DNA from 3 places in the Metaplanococcus flavidus genome. Region 1 is predicted to be linked to each of the others. Evidence: riboswitches for the same ligand, from Rfam matches in the RefSeq annotation. Region 1 holds a riboswitch; each other region holds the start of a gene.
What was found. A riboswitch is a leader RNA that binds a small molecule or an ion and turns the genes downstream of it on or off. The one in region 1 is predicted to bind lysine.
Positions count from the first base shown of each region.

Region 2: another riboswitch for lysine. It lies ahead of ACFQ1X_RS03335 (aspartate kinase); the one in region 1 lies ahead of dapA (4-hydroxy-tetrahydrodipicolinate synthase).
Region 3: another riboswitch for lysine. It lies ahead of ACFQ1X_RS13310 (Na+/H+ antiporter NhaC family protein); the one in region 1 lies ahead of dapA (4-hydroxy-tetrahydrodipicolinate synthase).

Region 1 covers NZ_JBHTKI010000015.1:35,547-42,320, forward strand. Annotated here, with positions in the region: gene ACFQ1X_RS10965 (efflux RND transporter permease subunit) at 1-1,785, opposite strand, end outside; gene ACFQ1X_RS10970 (TraB/GumN family protein) at 1,912-3,078, opposite strand; gene ACFQ1X_RS10975 (SAM-dependent methyltransferase) at 3,200-3,829, opposite strand; lysine riboswitch at 3,956-4,133, shown strand; gene dapA (4-hydroxy-tetrahydrodipicolinate synthase) at 4,335-5,222, shown strand; gene ACFQ1X_RS10985 (STAS domain-containing protein) at 5,601-6,446, opposite strand; gene ACFQ1X_RS10990 (alpha/beta fold hydrolase) at 6,564-6,774, opposite strand, start outside.
Region 2 covers NZ_JBHTKI010000006.1:148,178-154,951, forward strand. Annotated here, with positions in the region: gene trxA (thioredoxin) at 71-385, shown strand; gene uvrC (excinuclease ABC subunit UvrC) at 433-2,226, shown strand; lysine riboswitch at 2,268-2,441, shown strand; gene ACFQ1X_RS03335 (aspartate kinase) at 2,667-3,878, shown strand; gene ACFQ1X_RS03340 (nuclease-related domain-containing protein) at 4,111-5,037, shown strand; gene ACFQ1X_RS03345 (YslB family protein) at 5,302-5,703, opposite strand; gene ACFQ1X_RS03350 (succinate dehydrogenase cytochrome b558 subunit) at 5,907-6,515, shown strand; gene sdhA (succinate dehydrogenase flavoprotein subunit) at 6,561-6,774, shown strand, end outside.
Region 3 covers NZ_JBHTKI010000021.1:2,488-9,261, reverse strand. Annotated here, with positions in the region: gene ACFQ1X_RS13320 (DUF72 domain-containing protein) at 1-361, shown strand, start outside; gene ACFQ1X_RS13315 (bifunctional metallophosphatase/5'-nucleotidase) at 388-1,731, shown strand; lysine riboswitch at 1,803-1,984, shown strand; gene ACFQ1X_RS13310 (Na+/H+ antiporter NhaC family protein) at 2,095-3,672, shown strand; gene ACFQ1X_RS13305 (sodium-dependent transporter) at 3,867-5,399, shown strand; gene ACFQ1X_RS13300 (MetS family NSS transporter small subunit) at 5,413-5,535, shown strand; gene ACFQ1X_RS13295 (YutD family protein) at 5,735-6,094, shown strand; gene ACFQ1X_RS13290 (DUF86 domain-containing protein) at 6,179-6,625, shown strand; gene ACFQ1X_RS13285 (TIGR01457 family HAD-type hydrolase) at 6,628-6,774, shown strand, end outside.

The sequences.
Region 1 (6,774 bases):
CGGCAAGCCGTCCCCAGTGAAAATTGCCAGTTCGTTAATATTTTCATCTTCTTCCGCGAGTTCTTCCGTAATACCTGCCAGGAATGCATCGGTCTCTTCAATCGGAGTTCCTTCTGCAAGACGGACATTCATCGTCACTTCCTCACGGTCAGCTTCCGGGAAAAACTCAAACGGTGTGAATAAAGCGAGTGACAGCAAGCCGGTTGCAATCAGCAAGCCGCCGGCTCCCACCCATATCGGGCGTTTCAGAACGCCGCGCAACACTTTCTCAGAATAAAATACAGCCAACTTCTCGAGCGGTTTTCCGAGAAAGCCCGGTGTGTCGGAAATTTTCTTGACTTTTCGTTTCGTCTTCAAATACTGCATCATCGGCACCAATGTAATCGACAACACGGTCGATGCAATGATGGTCGTGATGAGGATACTTGGCAGTGCTTTGATAAACGCGCCGTTGCCGCCCGATAACAGCAGTAACGGAGAAAATGTCACGACAATCGCCAGACTGGACGAAATGATCGACGGGTAAACTTCGCGGACGCCCCGAATGGCGCCGTCACGTGCCGAATCCCCCAATTTATAGCGCCGCTGGATATTGTCATTGACGACAATGCTGTCATCAACGAGTATCCCGATGGCGATGATGAGCCCAATCACGGAAATCTGGTTCAAATCGACGCCCATATACGGAATCGGAATCAGCCCGATTAAAACAGAAGCCAGCACCGTCAAGGCAACCGCGAATGCCCCAAAAAGAGTCAAGCCGGCTGTCGTTGCAATCAATACGGCCAATACTGCAATCAACAACGACACATATAGGCCGCTGAAGATTTCATTGACATTATCAGCCTGTGATTCGTATTTGTTTGCTTCCACACCAGCCGGCAGCGTTTCGTTGAACGCTTCAATCACTTCCGTCACCCGCTCATCGACAGCCGGCACATCCTGGCCGGTCTGCAGAAAGACGGTATAGGATATGGCATCGCTGCCTTCAAAAGTGACAATGTCGACCGTCTCCTGGTCGACCGTTTCAATCGTTGCTACGTCACTCAACGGAACTGCAGATGCTCCCACCTGCAATTGCTCGAGTTTCTCAATGCCTTCTGCCTCGCTGACAGTCAACACGAGCCGCTCATTGCCATTGTCATGCGTGCCGAGTGACAGCGGCTGATTGGCCTGCTGCAAGGATTCGAGCACGGCAAACGGCTGAAGGTTATTTTCAGCGAGCGCGTCCCCGTCCAGTTCAATGAGAATCTGCTGGTCGTTGAGGCCTTTGACAGTCGTTCCTGCCACGCCCGGCACCGCTTCCACATCTTCAGATAAACCGGCCAAGTCCTGTTTCATCCCATCCAGTTCTGCACGGTCGCCGTAGAACATATACGACACCAGCGGAAAGGTCAGGTCGAGCTTCTCGACAGACGTTTCCTGTGCCTGTTCCGGGAAATTTGCAGATGCGCTCTGTGCTTCCTGCTGGATTGAATTGATCAGCGCATCCGGCTCGACTCCGTCTTCAATTTCCAATGTGATGATGGAGGCTGAATTGGAAGAAATGGATTGAATGGATGAAATGCCATCCACTTTCTGAATTTCATTTTCCAGCGGCGTCGTAATCGAGCGTTCCACTTCCTGGGGTCCAGCTCCCGGTAAAATCGTCGACACGAGCACGAGACCCGGCGGCGTTTCCGGAATTTCCCGCTGAGGCAGGGTCAGAAATGTATAAACACCGACCAGCATAAAGATAAAAATCAGGAATATAAACAGTTTGCTCCGCTCTAATATGTAATTCATAAAGAAACCTTCTTTCCATATTTGTATAACTATTGTATAACCAAATGATTCCGAATGTCCAATCCGGAATGTCGAGAAAAATAAAAATCCCCGTCCAGCTGAAAGCTTTGACAGGGATGTTCATTATTAGATGTTTTCGAGGAACAGGCGGATGACATCAGCACCGCCGATAAATGTGCCGAGTGAGCTGCCGAGGTTCGTCAGAACGACAACCAGCAGGACACGCGTAACTTTATTGTCCCAAAAACCTTTAAGGGTAAAAACATCCTTCGATAATGTTTCGAAATCGCCGATATTCGGTTTGCGGATCGAAGCCTGGGTTAAACCTGAGAACCAGCCTGCCGCTACAAGCGGATTGAGCGACGAAACCGGTGCGGCCACGAATGCCGTCAAAATTGCGAGTGGATGGCCAAATGCAATGGTCGCGCCAATCGCCGCCAAGGTTCCGTTCCACAGAATCCAGCTGATTGTCTGATCAAGGCCGGCTGCCGGGTTGGCAATAAATGTATAGGCAATGATTCCGATGATAATGAACGGAATTGCCCAGCCGATGATTTTGGGCCATTTGGATTTTGGCGGCACTTCCGAAAGTTTATCAAGATCATGCTCATTATGAATCTCTCTCGTAATGCCTGGAACATGTGCGGCACCGAGCACTGCAACGATTTTATTGCCCGGAGCCTCTTTGATTTTCTGCGCAAGATATTGATCGCGTTCATCAATCAGCGGTGTTTTCAGCCGTGGAAAGGCTTTAGTGAAATCGTCCATGACGGCACTCAGCGTGTCCTGCGATTTCATTTTCTCGAGGTCTTCCTCTGAAATCGTCTCTTTGCTGAAGATGCTGAAGAATACCGACATCAGCAATTGCACTTTGCCCCATAGGCCGATATTGCCCCAGATGCGGGAAAATGTCACCTGGATGTTACGGTCAGCAAGCACCAGTTCTGCACCGGTTTCTTTTGCGGACTCGATTCCCTGGATCATTTCCTGTCCCGGTTTGATGCCGAATTGGTCGGCCAAGCGGTTCTGGAATGAAGAGATGGCCAGGTTCATCAATAACAGACTCGACTTTTTCTCTTTGATTACTTTAAAGATGTCGGTTTCTTTCCATTTGCTGTTTTCAGTGACCGATTGATAACGCTGCGCATCCAATTCAATGCAGATCGAGTCTGGCTGCTCGGCGTCAATCACTTCTTTGACCTGCTCCGCGCTCCGTTTGGAAACATGGGCCGTTCCGATCAGGATCAATTCTTTATCGCCATATTGCAGGCGTGTGATATTTTCTTCTTGCATGAGTTTACTTCCTTCATAGAATTTATTTCTTTTCACAGATATACATGAAAAGACTGTCTATTCTATATAATGGATGACTGGAGGAAAAATATCAATCCTGCGCCACCGTTTTCGGCAAGTTTCACACAAGCGCCTCAAAATCCTGCAACGATGAAAATTTATAAACCAGAAATTGTTCCGCCGGATCTTTGACAATGGTCGGCAAGTCGATTGACTCAGACAGTTCAAATACAGTGCTGCGATCTAAAAAATCGATGTACTCAGCGGTGGGGTAATAAAGGATGATTTTCACCTCACGCGGATAAGTTTCTTCAGAACGCAGAATATTATCAATCACTTTCATGAAAATCTGCACGGAAAATGGATTGAAGAAATAGAAAACTGTGTCTTCAGCCTGCACTTCATAGTCCTGCGCCATGCCACATTGGATCCGGAGACGATCCAGTCCGGTACGATGATTGCGGCCATAATCCGCCAGATTCTGCTTCGCTTCACCGCAAAAATTCGTATTCAGTTCCACACCTGTTGTCCGGCAGCCAAACCGGTCATGGGCATAGAAATTCAAACGTCCTTTGCCGGATCCGAAATCAACCAGTCCGTCACCCTCCTCGATCGGGTGACGGTTAAATAATTGTTTCAAATGTTCATATGGAGTCGGTTCATAACGGTTATGATGCAATGTAGCTTCGGATATCCACTGTGTTCCTGCTGTTTGTATATTCAGATATTTGTCTCCTTCATGCTCTTTCATCTCTGTCACCCTCTTCTCTCGCCGTAATCTTGTCACTTGCCTATCAATACCCATCTTCCACTTGCAAATAACAATGAATTTTGATAAAGTCGAGCTAATTCAATAGTTCTTGCTCTTTATCATCGGAGTGAGGATAGAGGCGCAATCACCATCAGTAAGCAGAATGAGGAGCACGGGCTCCCCGGACTTCTGCCGGAAGGGGTGTTTGCCGAAGTGGCAGGAAACCCTGGTTCCTGCTGCTGGTCCTGCATTTAAGAAATGCAGGATTGTCATGCGGATTTCCGCATGGAGGGCTATCTGGCGTTCATCGACACACGTTGTTTGTGTCGATGCAGCAGCAGCGGAACCTCCGCTGCTGCTTTTTTGTTTTGTGAAGCTGGGGGATGGAGCGAAAATCGGCTGACCGCACCTCGCAGACTCAAAACCGCACCACGGATGCATTGGCTCAGGATTTTATTGCCAAAACATAAAATGCTTTAGAAAAATTTGAAAAGGACGGGATACTATGAATTTCGGAAAAATTATTACAGCAATGGTGACTCCTTTAGATACAAACGGTGACATCGATTTTGCCGCAACGGAGAAGCTGATCGAACATCTTATTGCCAATGGTTCGGATGCCCTTGTTGTGGCTGGCACAACAGGCGAGTCGCCGACGTTGACGGCAACCGAGAAAGTCGAGTTGTTCAAATTTACGGCAGGCAAAGTGAATGGCAGAATTCCAGTCATCGCAGGGACCGGATCGAACGATACCCGCTCGTCAATCGTGCTGACAAAACAGGCTGAAGAAGCTGGGGTCGACGGCATTATGCTTGTGACTCCTTATTACAACAAGCCTGCACAGAACGGTTTGTTCGAGCACTTCAAGGCGATTGCAGAAGCTACACAGCTGCCGATCATGCTCTATAATATCCCGGGGCGCAGCGCCGTCAATATAGCGCCAGAAACAATCATCCGCCTGTCAAAAGTCAGCAATATCGTTTCCGTCAAAGAGGCGAGCGGCAACCTTGACGCAGCGTCATTGATTATTGAAGAGACGCCTGAAGATTTTACCGTCTATAGTGGCGACGACGGATTGACCCTGCCGCTGATGGCAATCGGAGCAGATGGCATCGTCTCTGTAGCCTCCCATATTATCGGCAATGAAATGCAGGCGATGGTCTCGGACTTCATTTCCGGAAAAGTCAAAGAAGCGGCTGCCCAGCACCGCAAACTGCTGCCGGTGATGAATGCCCTGTTTGCGGCACCCAATCCCGTGCCGGTCAAAACAGCATTGCAATTAATCGGCATCCAGACAGGAACTGTCCGCCTTCCGATGATTCCGTTGAACGACGAAGAAACTGCTGCGTTACGTCAGCTTCTTGAGGCCGGCAATATAAAAATTTCTGTTTAAAAGAAAAACGCTGAAGCGACATGCTTCAGCGTTTTTTGCTTGTTGAGAAAGAAACATTAAAACCGATATTCCGCAAAACAGCTTCGCTTGCCTGGGGGCTCGCGCTGAGCTAACTCGGTCTCGTTTCACTTCGTCCGAGTGGATCTCAGCACTTCGCTTGGTCCCCTGGGCGTCTGCGCTGTTTTGCTCCATATCTCAGATTGTTTTCTCTAAAAGCATAGACTTTTAAGCCAATTTCAAGAAACAAGCATTTCGATTTTACCTTGAACACGAGGGAAGCGTCCGTCTAAAGCCAAATGATTTGAGAAGTAGACAGTTTCTCGACAGCCGAAAAACGCTGAAGCGGCATGCTTCAGCGTTTTTTCTATAAATTTTCAGTTACAGTTTCGCAAAATCGAGTTTCTCGAGGGTCTGCTTCAAACTGCCCCCAATCACCAGTGAACGGGTATCAATACCGAGCTGGGAAAGTGTAATTGCAATTTCCGAACGGATACCTGTAAGGATCGCCTTTACACCAACCATATTCAATGCCTGGACAATTTTAATGATTTGTTCGGCAATCATCGAATCGACTTTTACTACGCCGGATAAATCGATGACCAACGTGGAAATCCGTAATTTATTGGCCGCTATCAGTGTCTTCTCCAATATAAACTGTGCCCGGTCAAACTCGATTTCGCCGACAAGCGGCAAGATTGCAACGTTTTCCGCAATCGGCACAACCGGCGCGGACAGTTCAAAGAATTCTTTGCGCGCTGAGGAAAGCCTCTCCTGGTAAGCCTTGATATAGGCGTTGCTGTAGGAATACATCGCATGGTCCAGCAATCCATGGAAAAATTCCAACGCTTCAAACAGCGTCTCCATTGAAATCCCCTGACGCTTGCTTTCGGATTTAATGATTTTTGCAAAATGCTTGCGGTAAAGCGAAGACTCAGCAAGCGCGCTGTCGAGCATCACATCGGCTTCGAGGAAATACATACCGGTGACGTTGCCCCAGTTGCTGATATCTTCATAGACAGCCTGTTCATTGCAGATATTCTTCAGCGATTCCCCAAGAAGTTCGACGAAACCGGCTCTTGCTTCGATCACTTGTTTGATGAATGCTTCATGGCCGGCGATATCTTCCTGACTACTGTCCTTCATGACTTCTTCGTTAATCAATTCCGCTACCAGGTATTTATCTTCAATTATACGCTGCCCCAGTATTTCATAATCTCTATTCATCAGTACCTCCATGAGTTTACAGTTAATCTGTTGGTTGAATTTATTATACCTGTAAGGCCAGCATTCTTGTACTTCTTTTTGCAAAATGGAATAAAGGGTTCTATTAAAGCAAGGATTTTATGAAACTGACAGATATTCCGAAATTTTGCTGATCGTTTCTTCTGCATCGCTTACATGTGGGCTGTGACCTTCTGCGTCCATAAGTTTGTATTCGCTATTTTCAATCCGGCTATGTACATATCTGCCGACTGCCTCCGAAGCCACTGCATCATTGCGGGTCTGCAGGATCAGAGTCGGCACTGTCACTTTATCCAGATCCTCACGGACA
Region 2 (6,774 bases), on a different contig from region 1:
AAAATAGCTAGTGAAAAATACGCATGCTATAATCGGTTTAGAGTTTGGTAAAACTAAGGAGGAATTATTCATGGCAATCGTACACGGAACAGATCAAAACTTTTCACAGGAAGTATCAGAAGGATTAGTACTAGTTGATTTTTGGGCAACTTGGTGTGGTCCATGTAAGATGATAGCTCCTGTATTGGAAGAGTTGGATGCTGAAATGAGCGATAAAGTAAAAATCGTAAAAGTGGACGTTGATGAAAACCAGGAAACTGCTGGACAATACGGCATCATGTCAATTCCGACGCTTCTTCTATTGAAAGATGGAGAAACAGTAGATAAAGTTGTAGGATTCAGACCAAAAGAAGCATTGGCTGATTTGGTTAACCAACACGCATAATTCTTAACCGGGTCCTGGGTGGCCCGGTTTTTTAATAGGGTGAGAATATGGCAAATGAAATGATTCAACATAAATTGGCTGTCCTTCCAGACCAGCCTGGCTGTTATCTGATGAAGGACCGGCAGGAAACAATTATCTACGTGGGCAAGGCGAAAGTGCTGAAAAATCGCGTGCGCTCTTATTTTACGGGCAGCCACGATGCGAAAACCCAGCGCCTCGTCAATGAAATCGAGGATTTTGAATACATTGTCACGTCTTCCGACAAGGAAGCGCTGATTCTGGAATTGAATCTCATCAAGAAATACGACCCGAAATACAATATCATGCTGAAGGATGATAAATCCTATCCTTATTTAAAAATTACGGGGGAACGGCATCCAAAGCTGATCATTACGCGGCAGGTGAAAAAGGATAAAGGGAAATATTTCGGCCCTTATCCGAATGCCTATTCGGCGAGCGAAACAAAGAAACTGCTCGACCGGCTGTATCCGCTGCGCAAATGCCATCAAATGCCCGACCGCGCCTGCCTTTATTATCATATGGGGCAATGTCTGGCGCCGTGCATCAAACCGGTGGAAAAAGAGACCTATACCGAAATGATCGACTCGATTTCGCGTTTCCTGAACGGTGGGTTCCGTGAAGTCAAACAGGACCTCGTCGAGAAAATGTCCGAAGCGGCGGAAAATCTGGAATTTGAACGCGCCAAGGAATACCGCGACCAGATCAGCCACATCGAAAACGTCATGGAAAAACAGAAGATGGCGATGAACGATTTCACCAACCGCGATGTTTTTGGCTATGCCGTCGACAAAGGCTGGATGTGTGTGCAGGTCTTTTTTGTGCGCCAGGGCAAACTGATCGAACGCGACGTTTCACTGTTTCCGCTTTACCGCGATCCGCAGGAAGAGTTCATGACCTATCTCGGCCAGTTTTATGAAAAATCGAATCATGTGAAACCGAATGAGATCCTATTGCCGGAGGGCGAAGATGCGGAACTCGTCAAGGACTGGCTTGGTGTCCGGACGCTTGTCCCTCAGCGCGGCAAGAAGAAAGACCTTGTGCTGCTGGCGAAGAAAAATGCTGAAATCTCGATAACAGAGAAGTTTCAGCTGCTGGAGCGCCAGGAAGTGCGGACAATCGGTGCCTGCCAGGAACTTGGCGATGCCATGAACATCCAGACCCCGCTGCGCATAGAGGCTTTCGATAATTCACATATCCAGGGAGCGGATGCCGTGTCAGCGATGATTACGTTCATCGACGGCAAACCTTCCAAAAAAGATTACCGGAAATATAAAACGCGCACCGGCTCGAAACCGGATGATTACGCGGCTATGCGGGAAGTTATCCGCCGCCGCTACTCGCGTGTGCTGAAAGACGGATTGCCGCTGCCGGATCTCATTGTCATTGACGGCGGCAAAGGGCAGATATCATCGGCGCGTGAGGTTCTGGAAGATGAACTCGGCTTGTCGGTTCCGATTGCCGGCCTTGCGAAAGATGCCAAGCACCAGACTTCGCAATTATTATACGGCGATCCGGTCGAAGTGGTGCCGCTCAAACGGACCAGCGAAGCATTCTACCTGATGCAGCGCATCCAGGATGAAGTCCACCGATTCGTCATCACGTTCCACCGCCAATTGCGCGGCAAGAACTCGATAGTTTCTGCGCTTGATGGGCTGGAAGGAGTAGGGCCGAAACGCCGGCAGCAACTGCTCAAGCATTTCGGTTCCGTCAAACGAATCAAAGAAGCTGACGCTGTCCAGTTGATGGAAGCCGGCATGCCCGAAAAGCTGGCGGAATCGATCCAGCAGCATTTTTCAGGCGAAACATTGTCATCCGAGTAAGTTCGTGTTATCGTAATAGCATATTTAGATCACTTTTAAAAAGTGGTGATAGAGGCGCGACCGTCAAAAGTAGCCATCCGGAGATTTGCAGAATCTGTGAAGGATGGGAAAAGGGACGCTCGCCGAAGTGTGTGAAGGCTGCAGCCGAACACGCTGGTTCTGCATTTAAGAGATGCAGGGCTGTCAGAGTCAATCTCTGGAGGGCTATCTCACATGGACGTTTTATTTCGTACATGATGAAAGAGGTAGTTTGCCGGTTAGACGGCAGGCTGCCTTTTTTTGTGTCTAGTTCCGGCGTCCAGCCCCTCGGGATCTTAAGTCAGTCTACCTATGTGGCAAAAAGCGCCACTTCGGTATCCTGCCTTAAGCCTGTCGGGGCTGAACGGACGCCTGCACTTTTCGCAATGGGAGCCACATACTGATGTGGGAGTGGATAAAAGATGGAAACAGTAGTTATGAAATTTGGCGGAACGTCAGTGGCGACGCCAGAGAATATTATCGGCGTAGCGAAACGGGCAATAATGGAAAAAGAACAAGGGAAACGGGTCGTCATTGTGGTTTCCGCAATGGGCAAGACCACAGACACATTGCTCGGATTGGCCGCAGAAATTTCTGTCGAACCGCCGAAGCGGGAGATGGATATGCTGCTGGCGACAGGCGAACAGGTGACGATTTCACTCCTGGCGATGGCATTCAAACAGCTTGGCCACGAAGCGGTATCGTTCACTGGGTGGCAGGCAGGTATTGAAACGGAATCCGTTCCACGCAATGCACGGATCGAGCAGATCCATACCGAACGGCTGGAAGCGGTTCTGGAAAACGGATTTTTCGCAGTCGTCGCCGGATTCCAGGGCGTCGACAGCATCGGCAACATCACGACGCTCGGACGCGGCGGCTCCGACACGACAGCTGTGGCACTCGCTGCCGCTTTAAAAGCGGAGAAATGCGACATCTTTACGGATGTCGACGGCGTCTACACGTCCGACCCGCGCTATGTCAGCGGCGCACGCAAGCTGGAGCAGATTTCGTACGATGAAATGCTGGAACTCGCGAACCTTGGCGCCGGCGTACTGCATCCGCGCGCAGTGGAATTCGCGAAAAACAACAACGTCCCATTAACCGTCCGGGCAAGTTATTCCGACGAACCGGGAACTATCATACAAGAGGTGGTCACTGTGGAAAAAAATCTGATTGTCCGAGGCGTAGCATTCGAGCCGGGCATTGCGCGTGTAACCGTTACATACAATAAACCCTTCAACGGTTCATTGGCGAATATCTTTATGACCCTGGCGGAAAATCTGATCGATGTGGACATCATCGTCCAAAGCATCTCGGACGAATTCCAGCCTTCGGTGTCATTTTCAATAAAAGAGGACAGCCTGGAAGAAGTGCGCCGTGTGCTTGATGTCAATAAAGAAACGATCGGCTTCCAATCCACCGAATTTGAAGTCGGACTGGCGAAAGTCTCCATCGTCGGCTCCGGTATGGTATCGAACCCGGGTGTTGCAGCCCGCATGTTCGACATCCTGCGCCAATCGGAAATTCCGGTGAAAATGGTCAGTACTTCGGAAATCAAAATTTCTGTCGTGGTGCCAGGTGTGGATATGGAAAAATCAGCGAACACGCTGCACGCGGCTTATGGACTGGAGTGAGAAAGGGCTAGGCATTTTTGCGAAGCAGTACGCTTAGAGTGGCGGAAATAGCAAAGTAGCAAAGGCCAAAAGCGGATTATTATCGCCGGGCGATAATAATCCAATGTCTTGAGGAAATCTTCGCATCCGCGAAGATTTTTTCAATTCGTCATTTGAACCTGATTCATTAATGTTATAATTCAGATAATTAACTGGAGAGGCGGGGATTCGGATAGGGGAGGAACGATTGGCGATGGGTGAGTGTTTGCGGCTGCTGATGGAGCGGCTGCCGGCTGGACATTCACAACAAGTATACCTGCAAAAGGAATTGCATCGATATGAAGCAGGGGTGCGGGGCGAGCAACGGCTCCACGATAAAATGATTGAATTTCATTGGCATGAACCTTATGAACTTTTGTGGGATACCGGCTTGCGGCTGGATGACTGGAAAGTTCAAATCGACGGCCTGCTGGTGACTCCGCGCTGCCTGATCATCATCGACTCGAAGAACATCAGCGGGAAGATCCATTTTGACGGGTCAACACAAGAATGTTATCGATTCAACAATGAAGGCGAAAAATGGGTATTCGATGATCCACGGGTGCAGCTCGCCAAGCATGTACGCTTTCTTGAGCTGTGGCTGGATAAAAGGAAGATTCCGCATCCCCCAATTTTTGGAGTGGCAGTTTTTACGCCAAAGCATTGCGAATTTATTTCGAAGCCGGCGGGCCTGAATATCTGCAAGACGTATCAGGTGGTCGAAACGGTTTATAGAATTCTGGAATCACAGAAAACAACGGCTGACTCCCCTAAGCCGCACAGAATTCGAAGAGTCATCGAATCGAACAGCCATCCATATGAAAGGCCGCCGCTGTGCGACTATTACCGGATCGACCCGCGTGAGCTGAAGACGGGTGTGAAATGCGTCGAGTGCCGGGGAATTGCGGTGGAGAGGATAAACAAGGTTTGGCGATGTATAGTTTGCGGCCACCGGAATAAGGACGCGCATAAGCTGGTTCTACAAGAGTATTTTGAGTTGATAGGTTCGGAAATAGACACTAAGGAGTTCGGGAGATTTACCGGGGTAGAATCCAGATATACTATCTATAGGATGCTTTCTGGAGCAGGCTTGAAGATTAAAGGCGCGAAGAAGAATCGTAAGTATTTAAAAATAGAATGATTTTGTGTTTGATGCACCTTCATGTGAGGTGTATTTTTTTATTTAAAATATCCAAAAAATCTCATTCTGCACACAAAACGAATTTATCGCACACAAATCGGTTTAATCGCACACAAATTTAAATAATCGCACACAAATTTTATTTATCGCACATAAAAATGGATTACCGCACACAAACCAATTTTGCCACTCATCCCAACTGAAATACCCCACAAAAAACCGCCCCCACACCCACGGAGACGGCCGATCCTTGTCATATTCAGATTAAACTTGCTCGCGCAGGTCAGTTTTCAGCGTAATTCGGACCGATTTCTTCTTCGGCAGCACTTCTTCGTAAGCTTCCGTCAAGAATCCACCGAGTTTTTGCTTCTGCTGGGCCAAAAAGCCGGCCTCAAGTTTGAAACATCGATTTTCCATCTTAAAAGGACGCAAGATAAAAATTATTTCATCTTTTCCTGACTTTTCTGTCACTAAATCGCCAAATTCTGCCTGGAGGAAGAAGTCGGCTGCTTCATCGAGAGAGAAGAGCGGGAATTTGCGGGCGAGTGATTTGCCGGCCCAATAGAGGACGTCGCTCTCGTGTTTTCCCAATATGTCGGATAATACATGGTCACGAATAATTTCATAGCCAAAATGATTGTTTATTTCAGGTTCTTTTGCAGTCATTGTAAACCCACTTTCAATAAGGTGAAACCCGGTAGGGAATCTGCTGAATTAACGTACGTTGCCTTGACGCTCCTAATTGAGCGGAGTACAATAAATATGTCATATTATTGTATCATGATGTTCCATGCAGTCAATGGATGCTTTCGTAAAATATCGATTGCAGCATTCACTGCCTTATTAATGTTTTGAGGAGGCTAACAGTTTTGGATAATCGTGAATTTTTATTGCGCAGGTTGCACTCATTGCTGGGAATCGTTCCAATCGGTTTATTCCTTGTACAGCATTTGTTCATCAACCACTTCGCAACACAAGGTGTCGAGGCATTTAATACCGCATCCCACTTCATGGCGAACCTTCCGTTCGTAATTTTCCTGGAGATTTTCGTTATTTATCTGCCGATTATGTATCACGCTTTCTACGGTGTATACATAGCATTCACGTCACGCAACAACGTAGGGAAATACAGCTATATGCGCAATATTCTATTTAAGTTGCAGCGTTATACGGGCGTATTCCTTGTAGTATTCATCGCATGGCACGTGTTTGAAACCCGTTTCCAGGTGGCAATCGGCGCTGCAGAGGCTGATTTCAACATGATGGCCAACATTCTGGACAATCCGTGGATGTTTGCATTCTACGTTGTCGGTGTTCTAACAGCTACTTTCCACTTTGCGAACGGCCTATGGTCATTCCTTGTAACTTGGGGGATCACGCAGTCCGAAAAAGCTCAGCGATATACGACGTACTTCACACTTTTGGTGTTCCTGGTATTGTCAATTATTGGTATCCGTGCTTTATTCGCATTCGTTTAATACGAAATCGATTATTGGTGAATTAAAAGAGGAGTGAATACCAAAATGGCGAAAGGCAAACTTATTATTGTCGGTGGCGGGCTTGCCGGTTTGATGGCGGCTGTAAAAGGCGCTGAGGCTGGTGCGTCAATCGATTTATTTTCAATCGTTCCGGTTAAAAGATCCCACTCGGTTTGTGCACAGGGCGGAATCAACGGAGCGGTAAACACGAAAGGTGAAGGCGATTCACCTGATATCCATTTTGATGACACGGTTTACG
Region 3 (6,774 bases), on a different contig from region 1:
TTCTGTCTGTGATGAACCGCAGGCAGGGGATGGTTCAATTCCTCTTGTTCCTGTTTCGACAAGGAAAGACAAAGTTTTATTCCGGCTGCATGGCCGTAATGTCCACGGCTGGATCAATGTCGGAAATGCGAAAAATTGGCGGGAAGTCCGTTATTTATATGATTATAACGAAGATGAATTGAAAGAAATAAGCGAAGCTGCAAAGGTACTGGAAAGAACCACGGATCAAGTTTATATCATTTTTAATAATAATTCCGGCGGACACGCTGCCGGTGACGCAAAACAATTCCAGCAGATGAACAGGCTGGTGTTTGAAGACCTTGCCCCAAAACAGCTTGATCTGTTTGAAGAGGAATTTTGACGAAAGGCCGTAAAGAGGTGTTGTAAATGGCTGAAACCATTCATATTTATCATACAAATGATCTGCACAGCCATTTTGACAATTGGCCGAGTATCCATGCCTTTTTAGTTGGAAGGAAACGCTGGCATGAAGAAATGGGCGATTTCTGTCTCATTCTTGACATCGGCGATCATGTGGACCGTTCGCATCCTTTCACTGAAGGCACGGCAGGCAAAGGCAATGTGCAGATGCTGAACGGTGCGTCCTATGATGCAGTGACGATTGGCAATAATGAAGGAATAACATTATCGAAAGAAGAGCTGGATACGTTATATGCAGAGGCTGATTTTGATGTGATTCTCTCTAATCTCTTTGGGGGAAATGGAGAACGTCCGAACTGGGCGAAACCTTATAAGATACGGGTGACACCGGAAGGGCAACGCATCGGCCTGGTTGGTGCCACTGCTGAATTTACTCCTTTTTATGAAAGATTGGGGTGGCAATTGACGGCAGCGAGGGAATCCATTGTTCAGTCGGTCGAAGAGATTAAAGCTCACACGGACTTCATCGTCTGCTTATCGCACCTTGGGGTAAGGGAAGATGAAATACTGGCGGAATCCTGTCAGGATATCGACCTTATACTTGGTGCGCACACTCACCATATTTTTCATGACGGGAAGCAGATTGGTGATGTGCTGCTGGGTGCAGCCGGTAAATTTGGCGCCTATATCGGCCACGTCATCATTGACGAAGACCTGAAGAAGAAAAAAGCCTATTTGATTGAAACCGAAAAACTTGATAATCCGGACGAGTATTATGACCGGGACCGGAGAACAGAAGGCAGAGCATTGTTGAAGGACACAGTATTCCATAATGAGGTAGCTTTAAAAGCGGAATGGTTCAAGGAATCGGAAATGGCTCAATTATTCGGAAAAGCGATGATTGAATTTTCAAGGGCGGATTGTGCGTTATTCAACGCAGGGCTGTTTATGGAAGATATGCCTTCTGGGGAAGTTACGCGCTACGATTTTCACCGGATGCTGCCACATCCCATCAATCCCTGTATGATCGAGTTGACTGGTGCGGAATTGAAAGAAATTTATCTGCAGTCGATGAATTCAGAGTGGCCGCAACTGGAGCTGAAAGGTCTTGGCTTTCGCGGTGCGGTGTTTGGAAAAATGATCCGCACCGGTATGGACTTGGAGAATCACCAATTATTCATCAATGGGAAGCGGGCTGACAGTGACGAAGTTTATAAACTGATTACACTGGATATGTTTACGTTCGGTTATTTTTTCCCGGAATTTAAACGTTCACCCAAAACCTATTTTATGCCTGAATTCATTCGGGATGTATTCAGCGGCTATTTTTCAAGCAACATGGTGAAATGAACGGAATTTTCAGTTGTGAATTGACCTTGATTTCACCACAATTTTAGGATATGCTAACAAAGAATTGTATATCGATGGGTAGAGGCTGCAAAACCGATGAGTAGAATATGTGAGCGTGACAGCGATGAGCATATTTGAAAGGTGGTTTTGCCGAAGTCCATTTTCTGTTGTCACCGGAAAATGGGGCTGGGGACATTCTTAATAAGGATGTCACTGTCATTTATGCTTGCATAAATGGAGAGCTACAGGGTTGTTTGATGTTTTACCGCACAGACGAATTGTAGAAAGCCGGCTTGTCCCTTTGGATTGAGCCGGCTTTTTTTCTCCATTCTATTCCATCAAAAATATAGGAGGAAACCATTCATGGAAAACACAATTTTTTCAATCCTGCCCCCGATTATAGCAATCGTGATGGTCTTATTGACCCGACGCGTATTGCTGTCCCTGGGAGTAGGTATCATCGCTGCCGCGTTGATCCTGACTTCATTCGCGCCAGTTGGCACTTTGCAGGAATTATTCACATCATTCCAGGTGATTTTCTGGGACGAAGGTTTCAACGCTTATAATGTATTTATTCTTCTATTCTTATTATTACTCGGAATCATTACTGCATTCGTCAGTTTATCCGGAGGGAGCCATGCCTTTGCTGAATGGGCTTCTCAGCGCGTCAAATCACGCCGTGGCGCAAAAGTTCTGACAGTAGCCCTTGGTATCGTGATTTTCATCGACGACTATTTCAATGCACTGACAGTTGGTCAAGTCGCACGTCCGATAACTGACCGTTATAAAGTATCACGTGCGAAACTTGCTTATTTTATCGATTCCACTGCTGCGCCAGTATGTGTTGTTTCACCGGTTTCGAGCTGGGGAGCAGCCATCATCGGAATCATCGCTACAATTCTCGCAGGCCAGACTTTTGTGGAGTATTCCGCTTTGGAAGCATTCCTATGGATGGCTCCGATGAACTTCTATGTAATAGCTGCACTTGCCATCGTATTTTTCGTTGCCTACCGTGATGTGGATTTCGGTGAAATGAAAAAGCATGAAATCAAAGCAATTGAGAACGGAGAGCTTTATGATCCGGAGAAATCGATTCCAGGTGAAATGAAAGAAGAATTTCCTTCTCATTCCCATGGCCGCGTGCTGGATCTGTTGCTGCCAATCCTTGTATTGGTCGCAGGTACTGTAGCCGCCATGTTGTGGACCGGCTACCAGAATGCTGGTCAGCAATTTGACGTATGGCTGATTTTTGAAAATACCGATGTACCGTTATCATTATTGATCGGGGGACTTCTTGGAACAATTACATCCATCGTATTGTATCTGCTTCAAATGAAGAAGAATGAAACGGCCAATGCCGGTTGGATCGGCAAAGGAATCTGGGCAGGTATCAAATCGATGATTGGCGCTGTGCTGATTCTGATTTTCGCCTGGTCATTGACTTACCTTATCGGTGCATTGGAAACTGGCACTTATCTTGCAGGACTGGTGAGCGAAGGAAATATTCCCGTTTCAGTTCTTCCGGTATTATTATTCGTTCTTGCGGGAGTGATGGCATTCTCGACCGGAACGTCCTGGGGATCTTTCGGTATTCTGTTGCCAATCGCCGGAACCATCATGATCGAAGCTGCTCCGGAATTATTATTGGCATCGCTGTCGGCTGTTCTTGCAGGAGCTGTTTTCGGGGATCACTGTTCACCGATTTCAGACACGACCATCCTGTCTTCAACCGGAGCGGGAAGCAATCATATGGATCACGTAGCCACTCAGCTTCCATATGCTCTTACAGCAGCGGCAATTGCGTCAGTTGGGTATTTGGTCATAGGATTTACAGGCTCGCTATTGTGGTCATTAATTGCGGTAATTGTTATCCTGGCAATATTGTTTATCGCTTGGTCACAACGGACAACCATACTTGAAAAGAAGGAAAAAGCGCTTTAAATCAAAAGCGGAGAGAATTTCTCTCCGCTTTTTTATTATTGCCAAAATAGTTTTTCAAAAAAATCTCAGAAACTGTCTTTACTTTATTCTTGCTGGTCGGTATACTATTTTTAGATTAGTTAATAATCTGAAAATATACAAACTTCTAATTTTTCTGTTAGAAAATTGGAAGTTCCTAAAGAGGGGGAGAAATTATGGAACGTTCGCAATGGGGTACACGCGCCGGTTTTATCATGGCGGCAGTCGGCTCGGCAATCGGTTTGGGAAACATTTGGCGTTTTCCGTACGTTGCCTATGAAAATGGTGGAGGAGCATTCTTTATACCGTACTTATTCGCTCTGCTAACAGCAGGGATACCGATTCTTATCCTCGAATTCACCATCGGGCACAAATACCGTGGATCAGCACCATTATCATTCTTCCGCATGAGCGGCAAGAAAGCTGAATGGCTTGGCTGGTGGGCAGTACTTGTTTCATTTGTCATATCGGTCTATTATGCAGTTATCATCGCATGGGCTATGCGATATACAATTTTCGCATTCAATCAGGCATGGGGCGAAGACACGCAAGCATTCCTGTTCGGAGATTTTCTCCAACTGGGAGATGTTCCCGGTCAAACCGGCGATATCGTTTGGGGGATCTTTATCCCGTTAGCGCTGGTATGGATCATCACTCTGGGCATTCTTTTGGCTGGAGTCAAGAAAGGGATTGAAGCGGCCAACCGCATTTTCATTCCAACTTTGGTGGTAATCTTCCTTATCATTGTTATCCGCGCTGTCACTTTGGACGGGGCAATGACAGGCTTGAACGCATTCTTCGAACCGAATTTTGATGCCATTATGGATCCGTCGGTTTGGGTTGCTGCATACGGACACATCTTCTTCAGTTTATCCGTAGCATTCGCCATCATGATAACGTATTCCAGTTATCTTCCAAAAAAATCGGATATTACCAATAATGCTTTCATCACCGGCTTTGCCAACTCAAGTTTCGAGTTGCTTGCAGGGATCGGGGTATTCGCTGTCCTCGGATTCATGGCGGTTCAATCCGGCCAGGAAGTTTCTCAGGTGGCAACTGCCGGCGTCGGATTGGCGTTCGTGGTATTCCCGCAGATCATCAATGAATTCCCGGGCTTTAACGGACTCTTCGGCGTCCTGTTCTTCCTGTCATTGACTCTGGCAGGTTTAACCTCTCTCATGTCCATCACTGAAACTTATGTGGCGGCAATTGCAGAGAAATTTGGCACAACACGCCGCAAAGCTGTTGCTTTCGGTGGCGGTTTGGCAGCTGTAATTTCAATTCTGTTTGCTACTCAAGGCGGACTTTACTTCCTCGACCTTGCAGATTATTACATCAACCAGTTTGGTGTTGCAGCAGTCGGTCTTGTGGAAGTGGTCATGGTCGTATGGGTCCTGCGCAAAGCAGATTACCTGAAAGATCATGCCAACGCAATTTCCGATATTCCGCTTGCCGGCTGGTGGAAATTCTCACTCGGCGTCATTACACCGATCGTCTTGGGGTATATGATGTTCGGATTGCTGAGACTGAATATTCTTCAACAGCATACAGATGGTGAGGGTAACGTCATTGGAAACTACGAAGGCTATTCCGATATGTTCACACTATTCGGAGGGGTCGCTGTAGCAGCTCTTGCTTTGATCTTAGGAATTTTGTTCTCACTCGGCAAATGGCATAAGAGCCAGGCAGAATTCGACGAACATAAATAAGGGGGTTAACGTTATGGAACCAAGCGCAATCGTAGTCATGATTATTGGTATGGTACTCCTTTGGGGCGGCTTAGCGGCCAGTATATTCCATGCAGTAAGAAGCGGCAAAAAAAATAAGGAAAATAATGCAGCATAATCTGTAAAGAGAACCCTCCGGAAACTATTCGTTTCCAGGGGGTTCTTTTTGTAGGACTGTTCCTTGTGAGGCTTGCTGCTTTATGGTACATTTGGAAAAGAGATTGGCAGACATGCTGCAGATGGTAAACGTGCCCGGCATTCCAACGAGGAATCAGCAGCCTTATCGTGGAGGCTTAATTAAATGGATGGTGAAAAATTTGATTACTATTGATCAGTGGAATTATGAAATTGTCATCGATTATCGTGAAGGTTTTCAGGAAGAAGCAATAACGAATCGTTATAGTGAAATTCTGGGCAAGTATGATTATATTCTTGGAGACTGGGGCTATGGCCAGCTGCGGTTAAAGGGTTTTTTTGAAGATACGAATCACAAGGCCAGCTATGACACGAAAATCAGTACCTTACAGGATTATCTTTACGAATACTGCAATTTCGGCTGTGCGTATTTCGTCATCAAGAAAGTTGGCAAAGCGCCAGAACCCGAAAAAGAAGTGGCAGAGGAAACAAAAGAGCAGCCAACAGTTCAGACAGATGAAAACCCCGTAGCAGAAGCATGATGCAGCGGGGTTTTTTCGTGCCATTATGCTATTATAAGAAATGAGATAAAGTGCAAAGAAATTATACTTGGTGGAGGGTTTTACATGTATTTTATTGACCGAAGCAAAATAACTGAAACTGTCAATTATATGAATTCCTTAGTGGAACTTTATGAAACAAAAGAGGGCTGGAATAGCCTGGAAGATCAATTGGCTCTGGAGCGTCTTGCCCACAACATAATCGAATCGATCATAGACGTCGGCAACAGCATGATCGACGGTTTCATCATGAGGGATCCCGGCAGTTATGATGACATCATTGATATATTGACGGATGAAAAAGTGATCTCGCCGGAAATGGATGCCCCATTGAAACAGGTTATCGGACTCAGAAAACCTCTGGTGCGCGATTTCATGCGAATGGATCATAAAAATATAGTCAGCGTTATGGACAGCACAATCGATGAGCTCAAATCGTTCGGACCGAAAGTGGAGCATTATCTGATTCATGAACTCGGACCGGTGTCGGCATTTATACCGGAGAAGAAATAATGATGAAGGATTACAAAGCTTATTGCCTGGATCTGGATGGCACGGTGTTCCGGGGAACTGCAGTGATTCCGGAAGCCGCCGATTTTATCGAACGTTTGCAAAAAAGGGGCATTGAACCTTTTTATATAACCAATAATGCCTCCATGACC